2 regions of the Erwinia sorbitola genome follow, and region 1 is predicted to be linked to the other one. Evidence: predicted binding sites of a transcription regulator. Region 1 holds the regulator's gene; the other holds the start of a gene.

What was found. The regulator ArgR, encoded in region 1, controls arginine synthesis, uptake and breakdown. The targets are predictions, from matches to a motif close to ANTGAATAAAAATACANT.
Positions count from the first base shown of each region.
Region 2: a site for ArgR is predicted at 1,600-1,617, ahead of argA (amino-acid N-acetyltransferase). Genes of this name have one in related genera too.

Region 1 is NZ_CP046509.1:467,052-482,699, reverse strand. Features, by position in the region: gene rplM (50S ribosomal protein L13) at 1-213, opposite strand, end outside; gene zapE (cell division protein ZapE) at 458-1,585, opposite strand; gene zapG (Z-ring associated protein ZapG) at 1,762-2,160, shown strand; gene degQ (serine endoprotease DegQ) at 2,264-3,646, shown strand; gene degS (outer membrane-stress sensor serine endopeptidase DegS) at 3,731-4,792, shown strand; gene mdh (malate dehydrogenase) at 4,950-5,885, opposite strand; gene argR (transcriptional regulator ArgR) at 6,205-6,675, shown strand; gene yhcN (peroxide/acid stress response protein YhcN) at 7,105-7,368, shown strand; gene yhcN (peroxide/acid stress response protein YhcN) at 7,495-7,764, shown strand; gene yhcN (peroxide/acid stress response protein YhcN) at 7,859-8,122, shown strand; gene GN242_RS02160 (barstar family protein) at 8,208-8,477, opposite strand; gene aaeB (p-hydroxybenzoic acid efflux pump subunit AaeB) at 8,895-10,853, opposite strand; gene aaeA (p-hydroxybenzoic acid efflux pump subunit AaeA) at 10,867-11,799, opposite strand; gene aaeX (p-hydroxybenzoic acid efflux pump operon protein AaeX) at 11,807-12,010, opposite strand; gene aaeR (HTH-type transcriptional activator AaeR) at 12,287-13,201, shown strand; gene tldD (metalloprotease TldD) at 13,468-14,913, opposite strand; gene yhdP (AsmA2 domain-containing protein YhdP) at 15,066-15,648, opposite strand, start outside.
Region 2 is NZ_CP046509.1:901,483-917,130, reverse strand. Features, by position in the region: tRNA gene GN242_RS04085 (tRNA-Met) at 1-4, shown strand, start outside; gene amiC (N-acetylmuramoyl-L-alanine amidase AmiC) at 110-1,357, opposite strand; gene argA (amino-acid N-acetyltransferase) at 1,632-3,005, shown strand; gene recD (exodeoxyribonuclease V subunit alpha) at 3,071-4,909, opposite strand; gene recB (exodeoxyribonuclease V subunit beta) at 4,906-8,442, opposite strand; gene ptrA (pitrilysin) at 8,439-11,324, opposite strand; gene recC (exodeoxyribonuclease V subunit gamma) at 11,476-14,841, opposite strand; gene GN242_RS04050 (prepilin-type N-terminal cleavage/methylation domain-containing protein) at 14,957-15,274, opposite strand; gene GN242_RS04045 (DUF2509 family protein) at 15,264-15,648, opposite strand, start outside.

The sequences.
Region 1 (15,648 bases):
GTCAGTACGCTTGTTACCAGTTACGGCAACTTTCTCAGCGTTCAGAACGATGATGTAATCACCTGTATCGACGTGCGGAGTATATTCCGCTTTGTGCTTACCGCGCAGACGACGAGCCAGTTCGGTCGCTAAGCGACCTAAGGTTTTGCCTGTTGCGTCAACAACATACCAGTCACGTTGGACGGTTTCTGGCTTAGCTGTAAAAGTTTTCATCTAAAAGCTTACCCAAATTAAGTTACACGTTGGTGAAATCCCAAACGCTTGAATAAACGGTTGGAGCTCACACGACCATCTTGACCAGTAAGCCCACCCCTTCGGATAGAGTTACTGGAACACAAAGAGTTTTGGGAAAAAAACCTTTGTTGTAACGTGGGGTCGCAAGATTATAGAGAAGTCATCCGTAAAGGTCGAACGTTTTCTACGATAAAATTACCATCACGTCACAGTAATAAGAGACTCAGGGTAAATGCGGCAGCCGCAGGTACTCTTCGCTCTGCATCTCCTGCAAGCGGGAAACGCAGCGCTGATACTCAAACTTCAGCCGCGTACCCTGGTAAATCTCATAAAGTGATGCTTCTGCCGAGACCACCAGCTTCACGTGACGCTCGTAGAATTCATCTACCAACGCCAGGAAACGTCGAGCCTGATCTTCAGTCTTGTAAATCATCACCGGAACATCATACAGCAATACGCTGTGGAAACGGCGTGACAGTTCAATATAGTCGTGTTGACTGCGACCTTCGCCGCATAAAGCCAGGAAATTTATCGCCAGCACCCCTTCTGCCATCCCCAGCGTTGAGAGCTGGCGGTGATTAATTTCCAGCGGCTCGTGATGTGCACGCGGCTTTCCCGCCAGCGCAATAAACATGCGCTCCATCTCTTTCGATGTCTCTTCACCTAATGGCGTCATCCACAGATGTGCTGAGGTCAGCGTGCGCAGACGATAATCAATGCCCGCATCAACGTTCATAATCTCACAGTGCTGTTTGATCATCTCAATCGCAGGTATAAAGCGCGCTCGTTGCAGACCGTTGCGATAGAGGTCGTCCGGAGGAATATTTGAGGTGGCAACCAGGGTGATACCACGACTGAACAGCGCTTCCATCAGCGTACCTAGCAGCATCGCGTCGGTGATATCAGAGACAAAAAACTCGTCAAAGCACAGCAGATCAGTCTCGGCTTTAAAACGATCGGCAACAATTTGTAACGGATCGCTCTGCCCCTGTAGCTCGGTCAGCTCCTGATGCACCCGCAGCATAAAGCGGTGGAAGTGCAAACGCTGCTTCCGCTCGCCAGGAATCGACTGAAAAAACAGATCCATTAGCCATGTCTTGCCACGGCCAACGCCACCCCACATATACAGGCCGCGCGCCGGTGTCTGAACAGCGTTTTTATTTTTTCCTAATAGCGTGCTCAATTTACCAAATAACCCACCGCTGGCAGAGGAAGATGGCGGGCTGATACGGGTTAATGCCTGATAGATACTGTCCAGACGGGTCATCGCCGCGCGCTGTACCTCATCGGCCTGATACTCGCCGTTTTCCAGCGCCTGCTGATAGAGCGCCAGAGGAGACATCGTTTGCATAATGTTGTCACATTCCCTGAAAAATGGCCTTGCCGTGTGGTTGATCGTCGAAAAAAAAGTCGTTCTACACTAAGCGAAGCTGCCGCAGGATTCCACTTCCATGAGATTAGCGGTTATAGTGGCTGTCATGAGTTAGAAAGGCCCTACGGAACAACGAAGACAATATGGGAGTTATTATGACCTGGGAATATGCGCTTATTGGGTTAGTAGTTGGGATTATTATTGGCGCGGTCGCCATGCGTTTCGGCAATAAGAAACTGCGTGAGCAACGCAGCTTGCAGTACGAACTGGAAAAAAGTAAAGCCGAGCTGGCTGACTATCGTGAAGAGCTTACCAACCATTTTGCCCACAGTGCAGAGCTGCTGGACAATATGGCACGTGATTACCGTCAGCTTTATCAGCATATGGCTAAGGGTTCAAATGACCTGCTGCCGAACCTCCCGGGTGAGAAAAACCCGTTTGCGTATCAGCTGACTGAATCCGAGGCAGACAACGATCAGGTGCCAGTGCAAATGCCACGTGATTACCCGGACAGCGCCTCAGGCCTGTTGCGTGGCGATCGCCCGGCCAAATAGTATTTTGGGGGTGCCTGTTGCCCCCTGTTTCTGTACCGCTGCAACTGAGTTACTCATATACAGATACCCTTTTATCCCCACAGGTAGCGAGAGTTGAGCCACGATGAAGAAGAGATCATTTCTGTTAAGCGCATTAGCCTTAAGTATTGGCGTCAATATGACCGTGGTACCCGCTTCAGTGGCATCGCTCCCCTCCCAGATTCAGGGAGAAGCGCTACCGAGCCTCGCTCCGATGCTGGAAAAGGTGTTACCTGCCGTGGTCAGCGTCCACGTTGAAGGCACCGAAAGCGACGACAACCAGCAGCAGATTCCCGAGCAGTTAAAACGTTTCTTTGAGCAAAATGGCCAGAGCGCGCCAGGTGACGATAAGGCCCCTGAGTTTGAAGGCCTGGCATCAGGCGTCATCATTGATGCGGCCAAAGGCTATGTACTGACCAATAATCATGTGGTCAGCGGTGCGGATAAAATCAGCGTCCAGTTAAGTGATGGCCGCGAGTTTGATGCCAAACTGGTTGGCCGTGATGAGCAGACCGATATTGCGCTGATCCAGCTCAATGGCGCAACGCGCCTTACTCAAATCAAAATAGCTGATTCCGATCAGCTTAAAGTCGGTGATTTTGCCGTTGCCATCGGTAACCCGTTTGGCCTCGGCCAGACCGCCACCTCCGGCATTGTCTCTGCTCTGGGCCGTAGCGGCCTGAATCTGGAAGGGTTGGAAAACTTTATCCAGACAGATGCGGCAATTAACCGGGGTAACTCGGGCGGGGCACTGGTGAACCTTAACGGTGAGCTGATCGGTCTGAATACCGCTATTCTGGCCTCCAGCGGGGGCAATATCGGCATCGGCTTTGCTATCCCAAGTAATATGGCAATGGGCCTGGCGCAGCAGCTGATCCAGTTTGGTGAAGTCAAACGTGGTCAGCTTGGTATTAAAGGTACCGAGATGACTGCTGATATGGCTAAAGCTTTTAATGTCGACGTTCAGCGCGGGGCCTTCGTTAATGAAGTGCTGCCACAGTCCGCGGCGGCCAAAGCAGGTATCAAAGCGGGTGATATTATTACCAGCGTTGATGGTAAAACTATCGCCAACTTTGCTGAGTTGCGGGTAAGAATCGGTACCACTCCGCCAGGTCAGGAGGTTAAGGTTGGCCTGCTGCGCGAAGGTAAACCACTCACTGTTAGCGTGAAGCTGGATAACAGCACCCAGAGCAGCACCAGCGCAGAACTGATGACGCCAGCTTTACAGGGCGCAACACTCAGTGACGGCGCTGCTAAAAATGGCACTAAAGGTGTAAAAGTTGATGAGGTCGAGAAATCGACTCCGGCCGCCCAGTTTGGCCTCCAGAAAGATGATGTCATTGTTGGCGTAAACCGTACGCCGGTACAGAATCTGGCGGAACTACGCAAACTGCTGGAAGCTAAACCACCACTGCTGGCGCTAAACGTGATGCGCGGCGATGAGAATATCTATCTGTTATTGCCATAACAACGCCACACGCAGACACGGGCTACTGTGTCTGCGTAACTCATGCTATCCTCCCAGTCGTTCATTCATTCACCGCTTAAGACCATGTTTCTTAAAATTTTGCGTTCAGTGATCTTTGGCCTGATTGTGGCCGGTATTCTTCTGCTAGCTGTGCCCGGCCTCAGGCTCGGGAGCGACCTGCTGTCCAGCACCAGCAGCAGTACCAGCGAAGAACCCGTCAGTTACAATTCTGGTGTGCGACGCGCAGCACCTGCGGTGGTCTACGTCTATAATCGCAGCGCCAGTGGTGCCACCGATGTGCTCGGTTCAGGGGTGATTATGGATCCCCGGGGCTATATCCTGACCAATAAACATGTGATTAACGATGCCAGCCAGATTATCGTCAACCTACAGGATGGCCGCTATTTTGAAGCCATGCTGGTCGGCTCTGATTCCCTGACCGATCTGGCTGTGTTGAAAATTAATGCTTCTAATCTGCCGGTAATCCCTATCAATCCTCAGCGCGTCGCCCATGTCGGTGACCTGGTAATGGCGATTGGTAACCCTTACAACATCGGCCAGACGGTGACGCAGGGTATTATCGGTGCCACCGGACGTGTTGGCCTCAGCCCCTCCCGTCATCAGGACTTTCTGCAAACCGATGCATCGATTAACCGCGGCAACTCCGGCGGCGCGTTGATTAATTCCCTTGGAGAGCTGATGGGGATTAATACCCTGTCGTTTGATAAAAGCAGTAACGGTGAGACACCTGAAGGACTCGGTTTTGCTATCCCGACTAAGCTGGCCACCAAAGTGATGGAGAAGCTGATCCGTGATGGCCGGGTTATCCGCGGTTATATCGGTATTACGGGCCAGGAGTTCCGGCGTTCAAGCGGGATGGATACGGGAATCGAACACCCTCAGGTACAGGGTATTGTGGTGACCGTTGTTAAAGCAGGCGGGCCGGCCGATGTTGCCGGTATTCAGGTTAACGATACTATTACCCGGGTTAATAACGTTCAGGCTGCTTCTCCACTGGAAACCATGGATCAGGTAGCGGAAATCCGGCCGGGAACAGTCATTAACGTAGAGATCAGCCGCGATGGCAAAAAGATTACACTGCCGGTAACCGTACAAGAGTACCCTGAAGATAATCAAGGGCAGTAATCGGGCCAGAAAGGCGCTGCGTCATACGAGCGAGAATCAACACTGAATCGACCCACTACCTGAATGTGGTAATGGGCATCCCCGGGAGCTTACTCTGGTAAGAGACCGGGGTGATTGCCAGCAGGCAACGCAGCGAAAGTACCTTTAAGAAGAGGATTTACTTAACGAACTCTTCGCCCAGTACAATATCTTTCTTCAGTGTGTCCAGCATGCCTTCCAGCGACCGCTGTTCAAACGCGCTCAGGGTGCCGATCGGACGACGCTCAACAATACCATTTTTACCCAGCAACAGCGGCTGCGAGAAGAAACGAGCGTGCTCGCCATCCCCTTCAACATAGGCACATTCAACAATATTGCTTTCACCGTTCAACGCACGCACCAGCGACAGACCAAACAGTGCACCCGCCTGCCCCATTGACAGAGTCGCCGATCCGCCACCTGCTTTCGCTTCGACAACTTCAGTACCGGCATTCTGAATACGTTTAGTCAGATCGGCAGCTTCCTGCTCGGTAAACTGTACGCCCGGAATCTGTGACAACAACGGCAGAATGGTTACGCCTGAATGTCCACCCACCACTGGCACGTTCAATTCCTGTGGCTGTTTGCCCTTCAGCGCAGCAACAAAGGTATTGGCACGGATAATATCCAGCGTGGTCACGCCGAACAGTCTGTTTTTGTCGTAAACGCCTGCTTTTTTCAGCACTTCAGCAGCAATCGCCACGGTGGTATTTACCGGGTTAGTAATGATTGCAATGAGCGCTTTTGGACTGGTCGAAGCGACCTGTTCAATCAGATTACGCACAATTCCGGCATTTACGTTGAAAAGATCTGAACGATCCATGCCGGGTTTACGCGCCACACCCGCAGAGATTAGCACCACATCAGCACCTTTTAGCGCCGGAGTAGCATCTTCACCACTGAAACCTTCGATTTTAACTGCGGTAGGGATATGGCTTAAATCAACCGCTACACCGGGCGTGACCGGGGCGATATCATAGAGGGAGAGTTCTGAACCTGCCGGAAGCTGAGTTTTAAGCAGGAGGGCCAGAGCCTGGCCAATACCACCTGCTGCACCGAGGACTGCAACTTTCATCCTAAACTCCTTATTATTTTTTGAACATGACGTTTGCCGTGAAATCAATAGAGCAGTTACACCGTGATTTGGCGTTACATTACACCCTTAAAGGTAACTGGAACAACCTCAAGATTATAACAAACTGTTCACATAGTGCGCATTTCAGCAGGCGTCAGCAAATTTTTTTTTAGCGCCAAAATTTGTTAAAATGCACCTCCAGACGGCCAGGGATAGCCCGAGAATCCATTTCTTATTTGCATAAACATTCATTTAATTGCATAATAATGTAATAACCCGCTGAGGGTATCCCTTAATAACCTCCTTTTATCGGTAACCTATGCGTAACCCATCGAAACAAGAAGATCTGATCAAGGCTTTCAAGGCCTTACTCAAGGAAGAAAAATTCAGCTCGCAGGGCGAAATAGTCAGTGCACTTCAGGAGGAAGGTTTCGAAAACATTAATCAGTCGAAAGTTTCCCGTATGCTGACGAAGTTTGGCGCCGTGCGCACGCGCAATGCGAAAATGGAAATGGTGTATTGCCTGCCCGCAGAACTTGGCGTGCCTACCACCACCAGCCCGCTGAAAAATCTGGTACTGGATATCGACTTCAACGACGCGCTGGTAGTGATTCACACCAGTCCGGGTGCAGCGCAGCTGATCGCGCGCCTGCTCGACTCCCTCGGGAAAGCAGAAGGCATTCTCGGGACTATCGCCGGTGATGACACCATCTTTATTACCCCTGCGCGTGCCTTTACAGTGAAGCAGCTCTACGATGCAGTTCTGGTACTGTTTGAACAAGAGTTATAAGCCACTTCAGGAATTAACTGCCCGGCAACACTCACTATTTATGCATTTCTCTCAGGGCCGAACGCTATCGGCCCTTTTTTTTATTCTTCTGGTAAAAGAACTCACCTCAGTATATTCCACTACCTTTTAGCCTGTAAGCGCGCGCCTATCGCCATTAAGATTTCTTTCAACAATGTGATCGACCACTAATAAGCGCACAAATCGCTAATTTCACACAGCATGATGTTTTTACAAGCATTTAACAGGTAAAGGTTAAAACATAAGCGCTTTTTATAACGGTTGGTTATTAAAAATCTGAAAAACCCCGAAAACCTTCGATGAAAAATTATTAGCATGCTATTAATATTTTACGTTATTAGATCTATACTTGTTTTCGTGATGCAAATCACAGTAACTAAAAAGATAAAAACAGTTGACGAGGAAAATATCATGAACGTTAAAACTACTATTGCTGCATTAAGCGTGTTATCTGCGCTGTCATTTGGCTCTTTTGCCGCTGAATCCATTAATAGCGATCAGGCGAAGGATCTGCAATCTATCGGCGTGATCAGCGTCAGTGGCATTACCGGTTCGCCTATGGATATCCATCAGGCACTGAATAATAAAGCAACCGAGAAAGGTGCCAGTGCTTACCGCGTTATCGAAGATTATGAGAACGGTAACTGGCACGCGACAGCCGAGCTGTACAAATAAGTCAGCATTTAACATCTACGTTAATTTATTAGTTAATTAATTAATGAAATCCGGTAACCCCAAGTATAACAAACGCTTTTTAAGCCCTTTCGGTTACCGTGCAACCCTATTTCTGGAGTCATCATCATGAAAACCACATTTACTATCGCTGCATTAACACTTGCCTCTGCTCTCTCTTTCGGTGCCAGCGCTGCTAACCTGGTCACTAATCAGCAAGTCGCCAGCCAGAACCTGCAGTCTGTCGGGACTGTGAGCGTCAGCGGCATCGACGGTACGCCAACGGATATCCGTCAGGCGCTGTCAGATAAGGCCGATCAGCAGGGCGCTACCTCTTACCGCGTAATTGAAGCGCGTAATGACGGTAACTACCACGCAACTGCTGAACTGTATAAATAAAATAGCGCACCGGGTGCTAATGCGCCCCCCAGTGACATGACTGCGGTCATGATGTTCCATCCGCAGGTTGTTTGTCACAATGAGGAGATTAAATATGAAAATTACAACAACCATCGCTGCATTGAGCCTGTTCTCTGCTATCAGCTTCGGCGCATCTGCTGCGCAGCTGGTGAATAGCCAACAGGCTGAGAATTTGCAATCTGCGGGGACAATTACGTTGAGTGGCGTGGCGGGTACACCGTCGGATATCCGTCAGCAGTTATCGCAAAAAGCTGACCGTGAAGGTGCCAGTGCTTATCGTATTATCGAAGCACGCAATCAGGATAGCTGGCACGCAACCGCCGAGATCTACAAGTAATTCCTCGTCGATGGCCTGCCCATGCCGGGCAGGATAGACGAACCTTTTGGCCCCGTTCGCCGGGGCCCTTTTTATTGTTATCCGCTTACCGGACATTAAAGCGGAGTTGCCCCTCCAGCTCCTCTTCGGCCTCATCAAACAGCAAAATTAGCGCACCATAGCGTCGCTTCTGACCACTTCCCAGATTGATAAACTCTATTTCCAGCGGCAGCGGTACCCGTGGCAGCGTGATGGCATCCCAAAGGCTGTCCAGATCGTTTATCGCACTGACCTCAAGCGCAAACCGTTCACTGAACTGACGGTAGAAATGCGCCTGATCGACAATCACATTAAAATCAAAACTCTCTTTTCTCATGCTGGCTGCTCCGCAGGACAAACAACCGGACGTCGGGCTACAGCCCGCCAATGTGCACGGCTTTCACTTCCATAAAATCTTTCAGTCCCGGCGACGAACTCATGCCCCGGTTCTGGCTCCCCGACACCGTCAAACGGTGCCTGCCCGGTTGAGACCATGCGCTCACTCCCCAACCATGCCACTTCCCGGCGCGACGGAATGGACCGTCTGCTGCCGGTGAACGTTACTCAGAAAAACGACCGCAAACAGTTCATTTTCCTGAAGCGTTGCGAGGGCCATCACTTTCTCCTGATCGTTTTGTCATTTGCCTGGGAATAAGTATAGATGGCAAACGGCAGTCGTTTACTGAAGCTGTGTTGTCAGGGAAGGAAAACTGGCCGGGAAAAACGCTGACGGCGGGCGCTGTCAGCGGCAGGATCATATTTTGATCAGGCTATTCTGATATTTCTTCAGCACCGCAGCGAGTCGTGCAACCGGCTCAGTCACCCCGAGTGGCGCTTCATACTGCTGTAGCTTTTGCTGGTAAATCTCGAACTCTCCCAGCAGGCGTTCAAAATAATAGCGTTTTTTATCTTCGCTGCTGGCAGAAATAACCCGGTCAGCGGTATGACGCATCTGTTTGTGGAAAGCAGAGAGATCGGGATTCACCGGTACATCCGCATCGCGCATGCGCTGGTGCCCGATAATCAGCGTCAGCGCCAGCCGGTATCTATCGATATCGCCAGGGAAGATATTCATCAACATAAACAGCTGCTGATAGAGCGCAGGCAGGTGGTTCTCTTTCCGGCGCGCAGCATTGGTGGTGAGCGCAGAGACTGCCGCATACATCAGGCGGTTCAGCAACGTCTGCCCGACGCGGGCTTTCGACGTATCACGGATCAGCAGCATCACCAGCAGTGCAACCACCGGCCCAATCGCCTGGCCGAGTGCGCTATCAAGAAACGCACTTACGCCAAACGTCATCGGGTTATCCAGCGTCAGGATATTGAGCGTCCCCACCAGCAGCCCCAGCGTACCAATCTGACGGCGCTGAATGAAAATGCCGCAAATAAAGGCGAACAGACCCAATGCGATACAGAGCAGCAGCATACTTTGCTGCGTGTTCGGCATCACAAACATGTAATACAGCGCCCCCACAGGGAAAGCGGTAATCATGCCGTAAACAAAGTCTTTAGCCACCATCTGGGGATTGGGCGTACGCATGGCCAGTGAGGTAATCACGCCAAGCATCACCACTGCACCGCTGGCTGACGTCCAGCCAGTCCACAGCCAGAACAGTGAACCAACGGCAATGGCAACAAAAGTACGCAGGCCGTTAACCAGTGCATGGCGGGTTTCAGCGGAGCGCATTTTAACCACAGGTTCGGTATTCAGTATCTCTTCTTCTATGCGGCTGATGCTGCTGTTGGTGTGTACTCCTTTTAACAGCAGCAGATAGCGGCTGGCCGCCCCCACCCAGGTACGGATAGTTATCGGCGTATTCTTGCTGCCGCTGACGGTAATCACCCGGCGCATAACTTTCATCCGGTTATGAACATCGGCAATACTGTTAACCGGTTTTTCGAAGAACAGATGGAACTGCGAGGGAACATATTCCTGGCGAGTATGCTGGATCAGGAAGGTTTCACAGGCCTGGGTAATCAGCGTGAGCGACAGGGTATTCATCACCCGCAGACGGCGCTCCACTTTCTGCCAGCGGCCTGACTCCATCAGCAAATTGCTGCGCATCCCGTTGAGCGCGGTGGTGCGGCGCACCAGACCCGCCCAGCATTTATCCACTTCCTCTTTATCTGCATTTGCCACACAGAGCTGCATCAACCGGTACTGTTCCACCAGCAGTGCATCAATTTCACGATCGATATCCTGTTTAATTGAACGCGGTGAAAACAGCATGTCGGCCAGAATGGCACAGACAATGCCGATAATGATTTCACTGCAACGCTCAATAGCAAAGCGGGGAGCCAGCTGCAATGAACCACTGGCATCAACGGTAATCACAATGATCAGTGCTGTATAGCCCGCCAGGCCCAGCGCGTAGGAGTTCTCCACTTTCATCAGTGAAGAGATCCACACGCAAACCCCGGCCCAGATACAGCACAGTAGCAACATCACCACCGGTGCACGAATGGTGGCAACCATAATGGTTACGGCGGCAATACAGCCAATAAATGTGCCGATAATACGCAACATGCCGCGATGGCGAAGCGCGCCAGAGAACGGATCGCCACCCGCCGCAAAAGCCGTACCCCCGGCGACAATAGCAGCGGTCATCACTGCCCAGCGCGGGGTTTCCAGGTTAAATTCAAACCCGACAAACAGCGCCAGCAGAATGGCAAAAGTCAGTTTGATGGGGAAACGCAGACGATACCACTGCATAATTTATCCCGCCTCAGCCAAACTCACGCAGGCGATGCAACAGCTTCATAAACGGTGACATATCCTGATGCTGGCGGTCATGTTCCCCCGTCACCACAACTGTCGCGGTAGTGCCTGATGGATAAAGGTTACCCGGCTGCTTATCGAGATGAATGCGCACCGGCACTCGCTGCGCCAGGCGCACCCACTCCAGATTCGAGTCAATGGTCGCCATCCCTTTACTGTCGTCGGTGCTGCTGCTGTTGGTCACCCCTGCCGCCACGCTGTTCACGGAGCCGTACAAAACATGGTTGCTGCCAAGCGGGGTGATCTCCACACGATAACCGGGACGAACCCCCTCAAGCTTGGTCTCTTCCATGTAGGCCAGCACATAGAATGAATTCTGCTTTACCAACGCTACTGAGGTTGAACCACGGGTGATAAACTCACCGGTATAGACATTGAGGTTGGTTATCCAGCCTGCTGAAGGCGCTCTGACCACCGTACGCGCCAGATCCAGCTTTGACAGATCGCGAGTAGCGATAGCTTTTGCCAGCTGATGCTCGGTGGTCTGATAATCATTATTTGCCTGGTCGATAGCTTCACGCGACATCGCGGAAATGCCCAGCTTGTTACGACGCACCGCTTCACGGCGTTTTTCATTCAGTATTGCCTGGTAGTAAGCAACATCTGCTTCTGCCCCTTCCAGGGCTCTTTGATAACGTGGCTGGTCAATGACAAACAGCACCTGATCTTTCTGTACCAGCTGGTTGTCATGCACACGCACATCGGTAATCAGACCGCTGACATCGGGCGCAATCGCCACCACATCGGCGGTAAATTTGGCGTCACGCGTCCACGGGGATTCGGTATAGAACACCCAGATGCGGAAAATCAGGACAATCGCGATGATCACCAGCAGCAAAGTGATGGCGAAACGAGCAATCTTTCTTGTTAGAGCTTTCACTATGACCTCAGACGAAAAACCGGGATACCAGATAAAACAGGCAGCAGTAAAGTGCAGTATTAAACAGTGCCGGATGCCAGACCAGATCGTACAGACCAGTCGGCATGATTAAACGGCGCACCAGCCAGAACACCATCAGCGACACAATAATTTCAAAAAATATGGGTGGGAATGACATCCCGAACACCACAACAACCGGAAGTACACTCATCTCTTATCCTTGTTGATACGGTACCAGGAAGCTCGCCGCCGCTCTCCTTTCTCCTCCTGGTTTCAGGGGAGCGTGTTTATACAGAGGATGATCAGGTGACAAGAGAACAGTCAGACACCAATCAGAACCGGAGCTAATTGAATAATAGTCTATTCAGGAGCAGCATTTGTATTACGCGGGATGACAGAGCGGTAACCTGGCAGTGCTATAGTAACGCGCCTGACTATAAGTTATCTACCAAATGTGATCTAAATCACTTTTAAGCCAGGGTTAATAATGGAAAGACTTAAGGGTATGAGCGTTTTCGCCAAAGTGGTGGAACTCGGTTCGTTTACGGCAGCAGCGGCGCAGATGCAGTTAAGCGTCTCGGCGGTGAGTCAGATCGTCGCCAGGCTGGAAAATGAACTACAGGTAAAGCTGCTGAACCGCAGCACACGCAGCCTTGGACTGACCGAAGCAGGTAAAATTTATTTCCAGGGCTGCCGCCGCATGATGTCTGAAGCGCAGCAGGTACATGAACAGCTATGGGCGTTTAATAATACGCCGATTGGTACACTGCGTATTGGCAGCTCTTCAACCATGTCACAGAACCTGCTGGCACCCATGGCGGAAGAGATGTTGAAGGAGTATCCGGGGCTGACGGTAAACCTGGTGACGGGCATTCCGGCACCGGATCTGATCGCTGACGGACTGGATCTAGTGGTTCGCGTAGGAGCGTTGCAGGATTCCAGCCTGTTTTCAACGCGGCTGGGTTCTATGCCGATGGTAGTGTGTGCAGCCAAAAGTTATCTCACCGAGAATGGTACGCCAGAAAAGCCTTCAGATATCAGTAACTTTTCATGGCTGGAATACAGCGTACGTGTGGATAATGATTTTGAGCTGACCTCACCAGAAGGCACCTCAATTCGCCTCTCGCCTCAGGGACGTTTTGCCACTAATGACTCGCAGACGCTGATCCGCTGGCTGAAATCAGGTACCGGTATCGCCTACGTGCCGCTGATGTGGATTATTGATGAGATTAATGCAGGGAAGGTGGAGATCCTGTTCGCACATTATCAGTCGGTGCCGCGCCCGGTGTATGCGGTGTACACCCAGAAAGATAAGCTGCCGCTGAAGGTGCAGGTGTGTATTAACTATCTGATCGCTTATTTCGATAAAGTGGCAGAGATTTACCAGGAGTTCCGCAAGTAAGCGCACAATTTCCCGTATGGGCGAGGTTCACCTCGCCCAGGTGCAGATGCTATTTTTCGTAGGGGCGAGGTACGCCTCGACCAGGTGCAGGTGCTATTTTTCGTAGGGGCGAGGCACGCCTCGCCCAGGTGCAGGTGCTATGTCTCGTAGGGGCGAGGCACGCCTCGCCCAGGTACAGATGCTATTTTTCGTAGGGGCGAGGCACGCCTCGCCTAGGTGCAGGTGCTATTTTGCGTAGGGGCGAGGCACGCCTCGCCCAGAATCACTCAGGCAGTACCGCCGACGGTCAATTTATCCAGCTTCAGCGTTGGCTGACCAACGCCAACCGGCAGGCTCTGGCCCTCTTTACCACATACGCCAACACCTTTATCCAGCGCCAGGTCATTACCCACCATCGAAATTTGCTGCATAGCTTCAATGCCAGAACCAATCAGCGTGGCCCCTTTTACCGGCTTCGTCACCTTACCGTTCTCAATCAAATAAGCTTCTGAGGTAGAGAAGACAAATTTACCGGAGGTAATATCCACCTGGCCGCCGCCGAAGTTTGGCGCATACAGGCCATACTCCACGCTTTCGATAATATCCTGTGGGGTGGATTTCCCCGCCAGCATATAGGTGTTAGTCATACGCGGCATCGGTAAATGTGCATAAGACTCACGGCGGCCATTACCAGTAGGCGCTACGCCCATCAGGCGCGCATTGAGCTTATCCTGCATATAACCTTTCAGAATACCTTTTTCAATCAGCACGTTATACTGACCCGGCACACCTTCATCATCGACAGCCAGCGATCCGCGCAAACCTTCAATGGTGCCGTCATCCACTACGGTGCAGAGTTCTGAAGCCACCAGTTGCCCCATCTGACCGCTAAACACTGACGTGCCACGACGGTTGAAATCACCTTCCAGCCCATGACCAACCGCTTCATGCAACAATACCCCCGGCCAGCCTGCGCCAAGCACTACCGGAATACTGCCTGCGGGTGCAGCCACGGCATTCAGGTTGACCAGCGCCATGCGTACAGCTTCACGCGCCCAGGCTTCTGCACGTACTTCACCGGCTTCGTTGGCCAGGAAGAACTCATAGCCAAAACGCCCGCCGCCTCCGCTGGCACCGCGCTCGCGTTTGCCATTCTCTTCTACCTGTACGCTGACAGAGAGACGCACCAGTGGACGCACATCGGCAGCCAGCGTGCCATCGGTAGCAGCCACCAGTACCAGCTCATAAACGCCGCTCAGGCTGGCGGAAACTTCCTGCACACGCTTATCGGCAGCGCGCGCGGCACTGTCTACGCGATGCAGCAGAGCAATTTTTTCTTCACGAGTCAGGCTTTGCAGCGGGTCAAGAGCCGGATAAAGTGCGCGGTTCATTACTGCACCAAGGGTACGTGACTGACCGTTACCCTGCTCACGTACGATACTGCGTGCCGCCGTTGCACTCTGATTCAGCGCATTCAGCGTGATCTGATCGGCATAGGCGAAGCCTGTTTTCTCGCCGCTGACCGCACGTACGCCGACACCCTGATCGATATTGTAGGAGCCGTCTTTAATGATGCGATCTTCCAGCACCCATGACTCATGATAGCTGGATTGGAAATAGAGATCGGCATAGTCCAGCTTACGTTCTGAAAGCTGGCTGAGAATGGAAAAAAGATCGCTTTGACTAATGTTGTTAGCAGTTAGTAACTGCTCACTTACCAGATTCAGACTCATGAATTCTCGCTCTGTATGGATGAGCCAGTGAATGCTGGCTTTCAAATAAACCCAGGGAGCTTACATCTATAAATGCCTGGGTGAATGCACGCAGCGAACACAGCTGCAACTTCAAGTATGAAGGGTGAGGCAATATGAAGGCTACGTCAAACTCACTTCTCAGTGATTTCTCGCGGTTTACGTAGCACCTCATCGATTTGTGGTTTATCTATCGGCCCGCTGATGTGGTAACGCAACACGGAAATCTTGCTCCACAACGGCCCCAGCACCTTACTGGCGGCGAATACCGCCGCACCAATCACCGGGTTCACTGCGAAGGCGGTAGCCACTCCAACGGTTGTGGATATTTCCGGGGCCACCACCGCTTCCATATCAATCTGACGTTTAACCAGATCCACCTTACCTTTCATAGCAATATCCGCTTCCAGACCGTCCACCAGCAGATTATCGGTATGCATTACGCCGTTTTCAATCCAGGCCGTGCCGTTAATGGAATCGAAGTAGAATCCCTGGCTAAAGGTGTCACTGAAGTCGAGGCGAAGTTTACGCAGCAGTGAGTCGATGCTGACCAGACGCAGCAGCTGCCCGGCGCGTCCGGTTGAAACATCAGCGATTTGCCCGGCTCCCAGATGGGATTTCAGCACTCCACTCAGAGTCTGCTCCGAGGGCTGCCAGGGCGCGGACTGCCAGTGCAGATCATATTCAAGTTTAAACGGTGAATCCTGCAACGGTGAG
Region 2 (15,648 bases), 430 kb from region 1:
ACCAATCGAACACCCTTTCGGGTGTTTTTTTGTATCTGGCATCTGCCCATTTCAATTCCATTTTTTCCCTTTTAGCCTGAATCACAGCAGAATCCTTTCCGCTGATTGCTTATTTACGCGGCGCGATCGGTGCACCGCTGGCAAAATACGCTTTAATTCCTGCCAGAATCGAAGCCGCCACCTGATTCTGAAAACGCGCGGTGCGCAGCTTACGCTCCTCTTCGATATTACTGATAAACGCAGTCTCCACCAGAATCGATGGAATATCCGGCGCTTTCAATACCGCAAAACCAGCCTGATCCACCGTACGCTTATGAAGATGGTTTATCTTTCCCATACGCGACAGCACTTCTTTACCAAATTTCAGACTATCGTTAATCGTCAGGCTCTGCACCATATCAAACATGGTGTGATCGAGATAACGGTCGCCACTCTTGCTTACACCACCAATCAGATCTGACTCATTCTGCGACTTTGCCAGAAAGCGGGCAGCGGTACTGGTCGCTCCTTTTGTCGACAGCGCAAATACTGATGAACCGCGCGCCGCACGGCTGGTGAATGCATCTGCATGAATCGAAATAAACAGATCGGCCCGCTGCTTGCGCGCCTTTGCCACCCGTACTTTCAGGGGAATAAACACATCTTCATTGCGCGTCATGTAAGCACGCATATTCGGCTGCTTATCGATCAGGGCTTTCAGACGGCGGCCAATCTTCAGCACCACGTCTTTCTCTCGGGTTTTATGCTTGCCCACCGCGCCGGAATCTTCCCCGCCATGACCGGGATCGATCATAATGACAATCGGACGATCCCGGCCTGCTTTACCCGGCAGCGGCGCGGCCGCCGGCTGGCTACGTTCAAGATCGCCCTTGTTGTAATCTTCCAGCAACGCCAGTAGCGGATCATCATTGTGCTGCTGGGTAGTGGCCGGATAGAGATCCAGCACCAGACGGTTTTTGATCCCGGCAACCGGGGCCAGGGTGAAGATGCGCGGCGCGACGTTTTGCTTTAACTCAAGCACCAGGCGGACGGTATTTGGGTCAAACTGGCCAACACGGGCATTTTTTATATAGGGGTCGTCACGGCGAACCAGATTACCGACGCTGTTCAGCGTTGAATTAAGGCGGGTATTTTCAATATCCACCACTACACGCTCGGGATTGCTCAAAGCAAACTGCTTATACTTAAGCGGCGTGCTGGACTCAATAGTCAGACGGGAATAGGTCGATGAGGGCCAGAGGCGAATCGCCACGACATGGCTGCTGGCAGCCATACCCACACGGCTGATACTAAGTAACCAGGCAGCTCCTGCCCCTTGTAATAACCGCCGCCGGTTAAGTGATGTTGAATCGGTCATGCCGCTCCCGGTGCTGTTTTGTAGCAAAAAAAACAAAGAAAATGTAAGAAAAAGAAACACAAACAGACAGACAAAAAATAATCAGCGTGACTGCTTTAAATATAAAGTGTCTTTTGGAAAAACTTTAACGAATCTGCCCCACAGTGTCACCCCAAAAAAGCGTTTAATTCAGGGCATTAGCCCTGGTCAAACTCCGTAGCGGGTGATAAGTAAGGATAAATGCACTTGCACCCGACCCGATAAAAGAATAAAAATACACTTTTAACGAATAATAATGCAGAGAGGGTTTGCCGTGAAGGAACGTAGTACCGAGCTGGTTCAGGGATTTCGCCATACTGTTCCCTATATCAATGCCCATCGTGGTAAAACGTTTGTCATTATGCTGGGTGGTGAAGCCATCGAGCATGAGAACTTCTCAAGCATCGTCAATGATATTGGCCTGCTGCACAGCCTCGGTATCCGCCTGGTGGTGGTGTACGGCGCACGCCCACAAATCGATGCAAGCCTCTCTGAACGCCATCTGGAACCTCTCTACCATAAACATACCCGCGTCACCGATGCGCAATCGCTGGAGCTGGTGAAGCAGGCGGCAGGTCGTTTGCAGCTGGATATTACCGCCCGACTGTCGATGAGCCTTAACAACACGCCGTTACAAGGCGCGCATATTAATGTGGTCAGCGGCAACTTTATCATTGCCCAGCCGCTGGGCGTGGATGACGGCGTGGACTACTGCCACAGCGGTCGTATCCGCCGCATCGACGAAGAAGCTATTCATCGCCAGCTGGACAGCGGTGCCATCGTGCTGATGGGGCCGGTAGCGGTCTCTGTCACCGGGGAAAGTTTTAATCTGACCTCTGAAGAGGTCGCCACTCAGCTGGCCATCAAGCTGAAAGCCGAAAAAATGATCGGCTTCTGCTCTGAGCAGGGCGTAACCAACAGCGAAGGTAATATTATTTCCGAACTGTTCCCTAATGAAGCACAGCAGCGGATAGAAGAGCTGGAAAGCAGCGATGACTATCACTCCGGCACGGTGCGTTTTCTGCGTGGTGCAGTAAAAGCCTGCCGCAGCGGCGTCCGCCGTAGTCACCTGATCAGCTATCAGGAAGATGGCGCTCTGTTACAGGAGCTGTTCTCCCGCGACGGTATCGGTACGCAGATTGTGATGGAGAGCGCCGAGCAGATCCGCCGCGCCACCATTAACGATATTGGCGGTATTCTGGAGCTGATCCGCCCGCTGGAGCAGCAGGGTATTCTGGTGCGGCGCTCACGAGAGCAGCTGGAGATGGAGATCGATAAATTTACCATCGTCGAACGCGATAACCTGACCATCGGCTGTGCGGCGCTCTATCCCTTCCCGGAAGAGCAGATCGGTGAGATGGCCTGCGTTGCGGTACATCCTGATTATCGTAGTTCAGCACGCGGTGAAGCACTGCTGGAGCGCGTGGCATTACAGGCGCGTCAGATGGGGCTGAAAAAGCTGTTTGTCCTGACCACCCGCAGTATTCACTGGTTCCAGGAGCGCGGTTTTGTTCCGGTGGATATCGAGCTGCTGCCGGAAAGCAAAAAACAGATGTATAACTATCAGCGCCGCTCGAAAGTGCTGATGGTGGATCTGCGCGAAGCAAACGCCCAAACGCGCCAGAGTTAATCGCACGTTACACGATTAATCGTTGGGGCAAGACACACCTTGCCCCTTGTTAACCGGGATCCCCTCTACACCTGCGTTAACCGATCCACCAGGCCGCTACGCCTCTGCGTACGCATCTTCACGGCGCTGTTAAACACTGCTTTATCTGCATATAACGTCAGCTGCCGTTTAGCGCGGGTGATGGCGGTATACACCAGTTCACGCGTCAGCACCGGCAACACCTGATTTGGCAACACCATCAGCGTATGATCAAACTCAGAGCCCTGAGACTTATGCACCGTCATCGCCCAGGCGCTATCATGCGGCGGCAGGCGGCTCGGCTGCACAGCTTTGATGCTGCCATCAGGCAATGGGAAGAACACCTTGAGCTGCTGCTCTTCGTCCAGCATCGCAATGCCGATATCGCCGTTAAACAGCCCCAACGCACGATCGTTGCGGGCGATCATCACTGGCCGCCCGACAAACCATTTGCCATTTACGGCAATATTGCGACGGATAAGCCCCGCCTGACGCAGCGACTGCTCAATACGGTCATTCAGCCCTGATACGCCAAACGGCCCTTCGCGCAGAGCACACAGCAGCTGGAAACGGCCAAACTCTGCCAGAACCTCAGCAGGCTCCGCGCCTGATGACAGGCGTTGCAGATAGCCGCGATAACCAGCCACACACTCATCCAGCAGCTGCTGATAATCCTCGCTGCTGCTTAAAGTCTGACGACGGATATCACTAAAACCACCGCTGAATACCTGCTCTACCCGCTTCACCTCTCCGGCGTTGACTGCCTGTGCAAGCTGACCAATTCCTGATGATTCGGTGAATCGATAGCTTTTACGCAGCAGGCAGATTATATCGCGAACCTCCGAAGCGCTGGCATCCTCACGTCCGGATACATCGCAGCCCGTGAGGCGCGTCAGTTCAGCGGCACGCTCCATGCTGTAACCGGATTCGGCACAGCGGCAAATATCCCCCAGTACGGCACCAGCTTCCACCGAGGCGAGCTGATCGCGGTCACCAAGGAAGATGACTCGCGCCTGTGCAGGCAACGCGGCGATCAGGTTAGCCAGCATCGGCAGATCCACCATTGAAGCTTCATCCACCACCAGCACGTCAAGATGCAGCGGATTCCCCCGGTGATAACGCATGCGCTGGCTGCCCGGTAGCGCGCCCAACAGGCGGTGCAGCGTCGTTGCCTCACCGGGAAAACTGTTGCGGATAGCGTCATCCAGCTTCAGTTCCTGTAGCGTTTTACCCAGCGATTCCGTCAGTCTTGCCGCCGCTTTCCCGGTTGGAGCCGCCAGCTCAATTCGTGGTGACGTCGCCGACAGCTCAATCAGGCTGGCAAGCAGTTTCGCCACCGTGGTGGTCTTGCCGGTACCCGGCCCGCCGGAAATCACCGCAACCTGGCGGGTGAGCGCCACTGCGGCGGCGATCTTCTGCCAATCGTCCGGCTGCTGCCCGAAATAACGATCCAGCGTCTGACGCATCTGCACCTCATCCAGCGCCACAGAGTGCTGCTGACGCTGAACAAATTGCGCCACTTCCCCTTCGCTCTGCCACATCCGGTGCAGATAGAGGCGCTGCTGATGCAGCACCAGCGGTGTGGCTGACTTTCCGTCACCGACCGCACTTTGCGCCAGTAAATAATCAGCCCAGTCCTGCGGTGCCCCGGCAGCCTGCCATAACGCCTGCGCCAGGTCGGTATGTCGCCCGGCAAAAAAAGCCTCAGGATATAACTGGTCGAGAGGCAGGCAGACGTGACCTTCCCCGGCGTCGCGGCTCACCAGCGCAGCAGCCAGCATCAGCGCGGGTTGCTCCGCGCTCGCCACCATCTGAGCAAACTGAACGTCGAGCGGACGCAGCAGCCGCAGACGCTGCGCCTGCTGTAAACCTTCTGTCAGCGTCATGCTGTATGCTCCGCGTCGTTGGCAAACAACCGATCAAGCGCGGTGACAAAATCTGCCTGCGGACGTGTGCTGTAAATACCATTGCTGCCCTCTGCCCCGTCCAGGCCACGCAGGAACAGATAAATCACGCCACCGAAATGGCGCTCATAGTCATAGTCGGCCAGACGGTGGCGCAGATAGCGATGCAGCGCCAGGGTATAAAGCTGGTACTGCAAATCGTAGCGATGCGACTGCATCGCCTGCTCCATTGCCTGACGGGTATAGGCAGCGCTGTCTTCGCCCAGCCAGTTAGATTTATAGTCCAGCAGGTAATATTTTCCCTGCCAGCAAAATACCAGGTCGATAAAACCCTTCAGCATCCCCTGAACCTGATAGAAATCAAGGGGCGGACAGCTGGCGGAGAGTGGATCCTGGCGCACTACCTGGTCAAGCGCTGCTGCGGTCAGCAGACGCGAAATTGGCAGATAAAACTGTAATTCAACCCGTCTGACGTCAGGTGCCAGCTGATCCAGGCTCACACCATCCTCATTAAGTGGCGTATGCAGAATACGCTCGATCCAGTCGCGCATCACCGGATGCCAGGCCTCGTCCAGCCCCTGGCTACTCAGCTGAAGCGCCAGCCACTCATCATCCAGCGGAGCAGTAAATTCGAGGGTTTCAAACAGCCCGTGCAGGAAAGTACCTGGCGCAGCCCCCCGTGGGAAACTGTGTGGTGTAAGCTGCGGCAACAGTTCGTCGCTGGCCTCACCAGAGGCATCCACATCCAGCCTTGGCAACAGATCCAGCGCCGGTGAATGGCCATGCTGTTGCAGGCCTGAGTAGCTGGTCACTCGCCAGTCGTCGCGCAGTGAACGCTGTAACTGCTGGCTGCTCAACGCCTGTGGATCTTCACGCTGCGGCTGCCATACGGTATCGTCCGGCTCCTGCGGCAGCGTCACCGCTGTCCCCTTGCTTTGCAGCGTCAGTAATGCCGTTTGCAGTCCGCCCGCGTCAGCCGGCTCCCCCCGCTGAATAAGATAGCCCAATGCGCTGCGGTGCAGATCGCTGTTACCCTCTTTCTTTCGGGTACCCTTAATCAGTGGCGCAACGCCAACACTACAGTGATAAACCGAACGCGTCAGCGCCACGTAGAGCAGGCGAAGATCCTCGGCCAGCCTCTCCTGCTCGGCCAGCGCCACGCTCTCTTCTCCCTGCTGCAAATCAAGCAGCGCTTCAAAAGTCTGACGATCGTGATAAACGCCGTCATCTGCCTCGCGGAAATTGGCAATAAACGGCAGCCACACCAGCGGATATTGCAGACCTTTTGATTTATGGATGGTGACGATCTGCACAAGGTGGCGATCGCTTTCCAGGCGCAGCTGCTGGTTAGCCACCTGACCATCTGGCTGTTCCACCTGTTGGGCAAGCCAGCGTACCAGCGCATGCTCGCTGTCGAGAGAGGCGGCGGCCTCCTGCAACAGCTCCCCCAGATGCAGCAGATCTGTCAGGCGACGTTCACCGCTGTCAGATGCCAGCAAATTCTCCGCGATATGGCGTTTTACCATAAGTTCACGCAGCATCGGCAGCACGCCGCGCTTTAACCAGCGCTGACGGTAATCGGTAAACTCATCCACCAGCGCATCCCATGCGCGCTCATCCTGGTTAAGGGTATCCAGCGCACGGGCATCAAGGCCAAGCAGGCTGCTGGCCAGTGCACTGCGCAGAACACGCTCCTGCTCAGGTGCAAGCACCGCCTGTAACAGCCACAGCATCTCGCGGGCTTCAGGAGTGGTAAATACGCTGTCGCGGTTTGAAAGATACACTGAGGGGATCGCCAGTCCGTTTAGCGCCTCGCGCATTACCGAAGCCTCGCTGCGGCTGCGCACCAGAATAGTTATATCCGAGGCGCGTACCGGCTGCTGTTTGCCGGGCTTGCCAATCAGTGCAGTGCCCTGCTGCCCGGCGCTTAACCAGCGGCGGATTTCCGCCGCACACTGGCGCGCCATAAACTGTTGGTAATCACTCACTCCCACGCCATCACCTGGCTGAAGCCAGAACTGCAAAGCCGGCTGCTCTTCACCATCAATGCTAAAACTCAGCTCTGCATTGGGTTGAGCCGCGCTTACGGTGATAAACGGAATTTCGCTGAATAAGAAGGGGTTAGTATGGTGCAAAAACAGCTGGTTTACGCCGTCAATCATCGCCGGTGATGAGCGCCAATTGGTCTCAAGCGTATAGTGGGCGCTAACTTCAGCCCGCGCTTTCATATAGGTAAAGATATCCGCACCGCGGAAGGCGTAGATTGCCTGTTTCGGGTCACCGATCAGCAATAGCGCGCTCTCAGACTGGCGCGCGTAGAGTGTATGAAAAATACGGTATTGCTGGGGATCGGTATCCTGGAACTCATCAATCAGTGCCACCGGATAACGCTGACGGATAGCCACCGCCAGCGCTTCACCAGCCGGTTGCTGAAGCGCTAAATCAAAGCGCCCCAGCAGGTCATCAAAGCCAAGCTGGGCATGCTGACGTTTCTCCTGCTGAGTCACAAAACGCACTTCATGCAACGCCCTGGCAATTACAAGATCGCGCAGCGAGAGTGGCTCAGCGAGGAAAGCATCAATCTGGTCAAATAATGGATGGCGCGGCGGCTCACCCTTTTTTGTTTTATCTGACAGCACGCGCTGCCCAAACCGCTCAAGATCTTTGATAACTTCATAGTCCTGAGTTTCTGTCTGTGCCCACTGGGTAATTTTATCCAGCCAGTTAGGTAAGTGCTTACTACTGTAACTGCGCTTATCGACTCCGGAGGACTCCACCAACGACTGTAAATCCTCTGCCGCCAGCCATGCCTGTTTAATCTGGTTGATTTGCGCGATGATCTTCTCATGGCGCTGTTCCAGCGTTTCATCGGCTGCCGGAGCGGATTTCAGCGCTGGTGCCTCACCGCCCAGCCATGGCGACAGCGTTTTTAGCAGCTGCTCCGGGCCATCCCACAGCTGACGAACCACACGAGCTACCGGCAGCGGCAGCGGATAGCAGTGACGGCGCCAGAAATCCGCCGTCGCCCGGCGGCGCAGCGGAGTTTCATCCTCAATCAGATCCTGTTCAAACAGCATACCCGACTCAAAAGCGTTGAGATTGAGCATGCGCTGACAGAAACCGTGAATAGTAAAAATACCCGCTTCATCCATCTGCCGTTCGGCAGCCAGCAGCATGGAGGCCGCATGTGATAAATCAGTCACTTCAGCCATCAGGGCTGCCAGCATCGGATTACGGCTTTCACCACGAATACAGGCAATACGCAGCTCATGAATATTGGCGCGGATACGCCCTCGCAACTCAGCCGTCGCCGCCTCGGTAAACGTCACCACCAGAATCTCTTCCACCGATAGCGGGCGGCCGAATGCTGACTCCCCGCCCAGCCCCAACAGCAGGCGCAGATAAAGTAGCCCGATGGTAAAGGTTTTTCCCGTTCCGGCGGACGCCTCAATCAGGCGCTCACCGTGTAGCGGCAGAGTTAACGGCTCAAGCCTTTCAGGCGCCTGCTGGTTCATGGCTGATCCTGGCTCACCGGCAATGATTGCTGCAAGGTGGAAAGATCTTTCCAGGTTTTCCAGCCTGACGGCGCAGCATAGTCGGCCTTACCGTGATGGCTGCCAGAAACCTGCGACAGCAGCGCCAGCCCGCTCGGAGCAATAACAGCCTGGTGGAAGAAGTCAGCCAGCGCGCCAGGCGTCAGCGCCTGAACCTGCGTAATGACCTTCTCGCGGGTATCAAAATGATAATTTTCGCGGTCAAAATCTTTACTGTAGCGTCCGGCCTCTTCATCCAGCGTTTGCGGGCGCTGTTTCAGCTCGTTGATCATCGCCGCCTGATACTGGGCGAAATCCTCTTTGCTCATCTCACGCAGGCGCTTTTCTGCCGTTGGGTAAAATGCGTTAAAACGGCTGAGTAAATAGGCAGGTTGTTTCACGTTACTTTGCAGCAGGAAACCGATGCCCCACTGACGGCCAACCGGCATCTGGAAGGAGAATACCGCGTAGCCGAGCTGCTCTTCTGTACGAAGCTGATTATAAAACCATGGCTGAATAATCTGGCTCAACATCGCACTGCTGGCCATGCTCTGATATTCCGGGATCCCCAGCGGAATATAGACCGCTGCCAGCGCGGAGTCCGTGCTGCTGCCAGGCTGTTGTAAATTAGCCAGCACTTTTTTATCCACCGTCACGTGCTGGCTATGCCACCAGTCGCTGCCCTCGCAGTTAAGCTGACTCTTCACGTCAGCCGCCAGCTTACGTACTGCATCCGGCGTCATATTACCGACCACTAACAGCTCAGGAGTGGATTGCTCCAGCAGCATTTTCCGGTAGTCGAGTAACTGTTGCAGCGTGATACCGGGCAGGAGCTTACGGCGTTCACTGCGCTGGGTGTAAGGCAGCTGTGACAACAGTTGCGCAGGCTGGATGGCCATTTCAAATGCTTTGCCTTTTTCGGCGGCGTCCAGACGTTCAAGATACCAGGATTTTGCCTGCTCCAGCTGCTGCTGGGTTGGTGTAAAGCTGGCATAACCGTCCAGCAGTTCGCCCATCAGCTTCGGCAGACGCTGAGTGAAACCGCTGGCGCTAAACGAAACGCCGTCATTTTCACTGGTAGAGAAACTGATGCCGCCAACAGAAGCCTGTGAACTTAGCTCATCCAGTGCCACACCGGCCAGATAGTCATTCAGCGCAAACAGCACCTGATTTTGCGCCGTGCTCATTGATGCCTTATTACGCAGTGCCAGCGTGATATTGGCTTTAGGTTCATCGGCGTAGTACTGGCTTGGCATATAGAACACCCGCAGCCCTTTCTGATTCACAAGTTCTTCAGGCCGCTGATACTTTTTATCAGCCTTTATCAGGCTGAAATCATCCGGAATATAAGGGTTCAGTACCGGCAGCGACAGGCTGATTTTATCGCTGGCGGCCTGCCAGTCGTTAAAGCGCTGTTTCGTAATCCGATCCACCTGGTAAGGTGCATCGACAAAGTAGGCGGTTTTGTTGTGCGGCTCTTTCGGGCTGATAAACCAGATGCGTGCATTCTGCGGCGTCATGCCATCCAGCCGGGCGTTAACCGCCTGAGGATCGAACCGATCGGCAATATAAGGAGCAACCAGCGTATCCGCTACCGGCACACGCAGCATCGTGTCCACCAGCCACTCAATGTAGTCCATATCGCGGGTGATCGAAGGGTAGCGGAAGTCGAGATCCAGCACGTGCGATACTTCATCGAAATAGCGCTTATCAATGCCCTGAGTGCGCAGGGTTTTCAGATAGCTGAACACCGCGGCGATCACTTCATCCCGATTAGCCTGGCCTTTGTCCGTCAGCGAAATAGCAATCGAGAATACCCCGCCGTTACGGTCGATCATCGGGTCAGCGCCAGCATTAATGGAGTCTGCCAGCCCCTGATTTTGCAGCCAGTCTGACAGCGTGTTTTTACTACGGTTACCAATCAGATAGCCGATCAGTGTGTCGGTTTTACTACGGAATTTATCGCTGTTATTGTCGATACGGAATTCGATTTTCAGCTGTTTGCGCGGCTGGGCAGGCACATAGTGAATAATCACGCCCTTTTGCTGATCGGTAACTACCGGAACGTTAATCTCCGGTACCGTGGCATTACGATTTTCAATCCGCCCAAAGGTAGCTGCGGCAATTTTTTCCAGCTCAGACATCGGCTGATTACCGTAGATCACCGCCTTCATTAAATTAGCTGAATAATAACGCTGATAAAATGCCTTCAGAGCATCATGCAGTTTACTGCCCGGCTTATCACGCAGGGTTTCGAGATTACCACCAGAGAAGCGTGAACTCGGATGCTGCGGGTTAAGCGTTTCAGCGCCAACCTGCGCCATTCGCAGGCCATCACGCGAACGCGCCATCGTCAACTCTGCATTCACCGCATGGCGTTCACGATCGGCATTGATTGGATCGAGCAGTGGTTCTGCAATAGCGTCAGCCATACGATCGACGGCAGGTTGCAGCGCATCGTTTTCCACTTCCAGGTAGAACGCGGTGCGATAAGAGGCAGTGCTGGCATTATGGCTGCCCCCGTGCTTTTTGAGATATTCAGCGAGGTTATCAGGCTGTGGATAGCGCTTTGATCCCATCAGCACCATATGTTCAAGATAGTGCGCCAGGCCAAGCTGATCGGTTGGGTTTTCCAGCGAGCCAACCGGAAGCGTCAACGCCGCCAGTGATTTTGTTGCCTGTGCGTCGGACACCAGCAGCACGGTCATACCGTTATCCAGCTTAATTGCCTGATACTGACGTGGGTCTTTCTCACTTTTGCGGATAGTTTCAGTGAGAGGCTGCCAGCCTGCCTGAGCATATGTCAGTGGACTAAACAGTATGACGGAAACAAAACAAGCTAACCAAACTGCATAACGACGCATTCAAACTCCTCAACTGGCTGTTTTTCTCCGGCATCCTGCCGGATCATTATTGGCTTTTAAATTTCAGCATTACATACGCTAACCTAATAAAAACACTATACCCGTCATACTTCAAGCTGCAGGAGCGTTGGCTCTCTTTCCTTATTCCAGTTTACTGAACGTTGGCTTTCAGCAGCGGCAACAACCATCGTTCTGCCTGTACGGTCATTTCATGTTCGCTGTTGCTGTCCAGCGTACGCAGCAAACGTTGCAGGTAAGGATCCGTGCCCTCACCTTCAACCTGATAATTCCCCTGCCAGCTCAACAGCAGTTTGCCACGGGCTTTTTTCAGCGTCGCCTCATCGCGCAACAACACGCCTGCTTTCTCATCAAAGCACACCCTCAGCCAGGCACCGCCGGAAGCCGTCAGCAGCAACGGCGCGCACATTCCCTGACGGTAGCCGTCAACATAGTGCGCAAGCTGCTGTCTGGCTGCGTCAGGGGCCAGCGGTGGGAAACACCAGGCACTCTCTTTGCGCCCCAGCATTGTACTGCTGCCAGTACCTCCCATGGTGCAATAGACCAGATGCTCCAGCCACAGCGCCAGACCGTCATTAAAGTTGAGAATCCCCGGACGCCAGCGCAGTAATCCGCTGTCCTGTACCTGGGGCAGCCAGCCGCTCAGTGCTATACCGCCCGCCTCCAGCGCAATCTCCCAGCTCTCGGCTTCTGCCCGCTGCTCGCGTACGCGTCCTGCCAGTTCGCTCATCTCCTGCTCCTGCTCCTGCCAGAACAGTTCGCCAAAGGCACCGTAAGGCAGAGCACCTGCGGCACGCTGGCGGATATATAAACGCTCGCTTTCACTGCCTTCAATCAGGCTGTTAAGCAGCTGCGTGTTAACCTGATAACGGCTCAGTCCCTGTAAGGAGAAGGGTTCAGCATCGGGCAGCCCGGTCTCTTCAAGATGGAAGCTGACGCCCAGCCGCAGGCTGAAAAAGGCCCGCACCGGGTGACGCCAGAAACGCACCAGTTTGTCGAAACTGAGCGTATCGCTGGCTTCCTCCGGCAGCGCCTGCATAAACGGTGGGTGTGCCGTCCCCTGGGCGCTGGCGGCGGGCAGCCATTCAGCGGCAAAACTGCGGAACTCAGACCCGGGGCTAAAGTTTTCAGCTGCAAACGGCATTCGGCTGTGCAGATGATGCAGGTGATCCAGCACTGCTTTTGCACTGCTGTCGACATCCAGTTCCCGATCCTGCTCCAGACAGAAACTCTGGCTGATGTACTCTACTAACTCACTGACCAGCACCGATGGATATCGCTCGGTATTGTCCTGAATCGAACGGCCAATATAGCTGATATAGAGCTGCTGCTGCGCCGAGTTCATCGCTTCAAGGAACAGGTAGCGGTCATCATCACGGCGGCTGCGGTCACCCTTTTGTGGTTGCTGGCTCATTAAGTCAAAGCCCAGCGGCGGCAGCGTACGCGGATACACACCGTCATTCATGCCCAGCAGGCAGACCACCTTGAATGGAATGGAGCGCATCGGCATCAGAGTACAGAAGTTGACCGGCCCGGCGAGGAAGCGCTGGCTGATGCGCTGTTGATCAAGGCGCGACGACAGCTCATCACGCAGTAGCGTCAGCGGCACCGTTTGCTGATAACCCGCCTCCAGACCGTAGTTAATCGCCTGCTGCCACTGCTCTTCAATCAGCACCAGTGCAGCTTCAGTTTCCGAATCACTGGTAAAGAAATCATCGAGCATCTGACGACACAACGGCAGCCATTGGCTGAGTTCACGAGGTTCACTCAGCCACTGCCGCCAGCGATTTAGCTGCATCAGCAGTTCGGCAAGGTTCCCTGCCAGCTCGGCAATCAGCCCGCTGGATTCATCGTAAGGCAGAATCCCCTGCCAGTCTCCGGCCTCACTGTTCATGGCATAGCCCAGCAGCATTCGGGTTAAACCAAAGTGCCAGGTATGCTGGCCCGTAGCGGGTAGATCCAACTCACGTACGCTGTCATCATCCAGCCCCCAGCGAATGCCAGACTCCGAAACCCAGTGGCGCAGCAGGCGTAACCCCTCTTCATCTACCGCAAAGCGACTGGCCACCGCAGGCACTTCCAGCAGCGCCAGTACGTCCTCGGCGGTGAAACGGCTTTCCGGCAGACTGAGCAGGGAAATAAACGCCTGTAAAGCCGGATGAGCCTGGCTGGCACGGCGGTCTGAAATGGCAAAAGGCAGCGCACGCTCCGGCGGAGCATTACCAAACACCGCCTGAATAAACGGCGTATAGGCGTCAATGTCTGCGACCATCACAATAATATCGCGTGGGGTCAGCTGCGGATCGTCAGCCATCATCGCCAGCAGACGATCCTGCAACACTTCAACTTCTCGCTGCGGACTATGGCACAGGTGGATCGCTACCGAGCGGTCATCCGGAGCCAGCACTCGCTTGCTACGGCTGTTTTCCCATTCGCTCTGCTTCATACCGATAGCCGCATGATCTTCCAGCTCAAGCAGATCACGTTTCAGGGTATTCAGCAGCGTTGTTGGCTCAATATCGACGAAAGCAAAGACCTCATTCGGCTCCATTTGCGCCAGCAGATAGAGGTTATCGCGCCCCAGCTTGCCCCATGAGGCGAGCAGCGGGTTACTTAGCTGCTGCTCTCCGCCGTCGTTAAACAAGCCGGGGGCAGCATCGCTGTCGCGGAACTGCGGGATCTCACGGTTATCCTGATAATGGCGGCGATGGCGGCTTTGGAGTTTTGCCAGAAAAGCATAATCCTGAATATCCCCCCAGTAGTGACGGCAGGGATTGGTAAACAGCAGATGGATATCAATGTGTTTACCCAGCGCCTGTAGCGCTTGCAGATAGACTGGTGGCAGCGCTGAAATGCCGCAGATAAACACGCGATCAGGAAGGTTAGCCGGGCATTCGCGGCTATTTTCCAGCCTGCGAATAAAGCGCTGATAAAGGTTGGCACGGTGCCACTCGGGCTGGCCAAGTTGATGGGTGTATTCCACCAGCGCGGCCCATAGCGGTGCCTGCCAGCGCTGGGAGTCGCCCAGGTCTTCAATCAGCTGTCCCTTTTCCCAGCTGTTCAACCAGTGCGGACGATAAACCAGATACTGGTCGAAGAGATCCGCCACGCGAGAGGAAAGCTGAAACAGCTTACGCCGGTCATCGTCATCGCTAAGATAATGGCGCAGCATCTCAAACTCTTCGCCGGGCAGCATCCCGGGCAGAAGCGCCATCAGCTTCCAGCTCATGCTGGATTTATTAAAAGCACTCTCCTTCGGTATCTCAGGCAGCACGCGGACAAACATGTCCCAGATAAAGCTGGCTGGCAGCGGGAAGTCGATATTCGCAGCAATACCAAATTCCTCCGCCAGCGACATTTGTAGCCACTGCGCCATCCCAGGGCTTTGCACCAGCACCACTTCAGAACGCAGCGGATCGCCCAGCGGCTGGTTTTCTATCTGCCAGCACGCCAGTGTTTTTAACAAATCCAACTGATTAGAGTGGTAAACGGTAAACATAAATACCCTGTCCTTATACTCGTCATACTTGATGTTGCAGCTATGCCTGCCGGGCACACGCTGCCGGACGACTACTGTAACCCGTTTATCACAGCGTGAAAATGTCACCGCGCTATCAGGGGCTTACCTGGCATTGCAGCTGTGTCAGTTCAGCACGCCGCGCGGCAGGGCTGACAACCTGTGCCGTGACCAGCTTACAGCCCATCGGGCCGCTGCGTACCCGCTGCTGAACCTGCCAGCCTGAACGCTCTTGCCCCTGTAAGCGCTGCCACGCCTGGCGCCAGGCTTCACGCTGCTGCCACTGCCAGTGGAACCCCTGCCCCAGCGCCTGCTGGTAATGCAGCAATGCCGTATAGCTCAGGCTGAAAAGCAGCAGGGAAAACAAGATTTCCACCAAGCTAAACCCTTGCTGTGGTACGCGCTTATTCAACATCGCAGATGCCTCCTCCATTCAGCGGACAAAAATCAAGCCAGCCATGAGGCTGAGGTTTTAATGCGCCGTGCGGCAGCAGGTTTACCCAGCGATACAGTGTCAGGGTATCCGGCCCGCTGTCAGCACGCAGTAGCCGTTGTACGGGCTGCAAACAGGCTCGCCAGTTAAACTCAGCATGGTGCTGGCACTGCCATTCGTCCGCCGTTAGCCAGCGCAGACGCTCCCCCCAACGCAGGGATGATGTTGCGGCTGTAAGCTGTTCAAAATAGTGACGTTCATCTGCCACCAGGCTCATTGAATCTTCCAGCTGCCGCCGGGTGGCGTTCAGCATCAGCGTCCCCATCAGCAAAATCATAATCACCATTATTAATGAG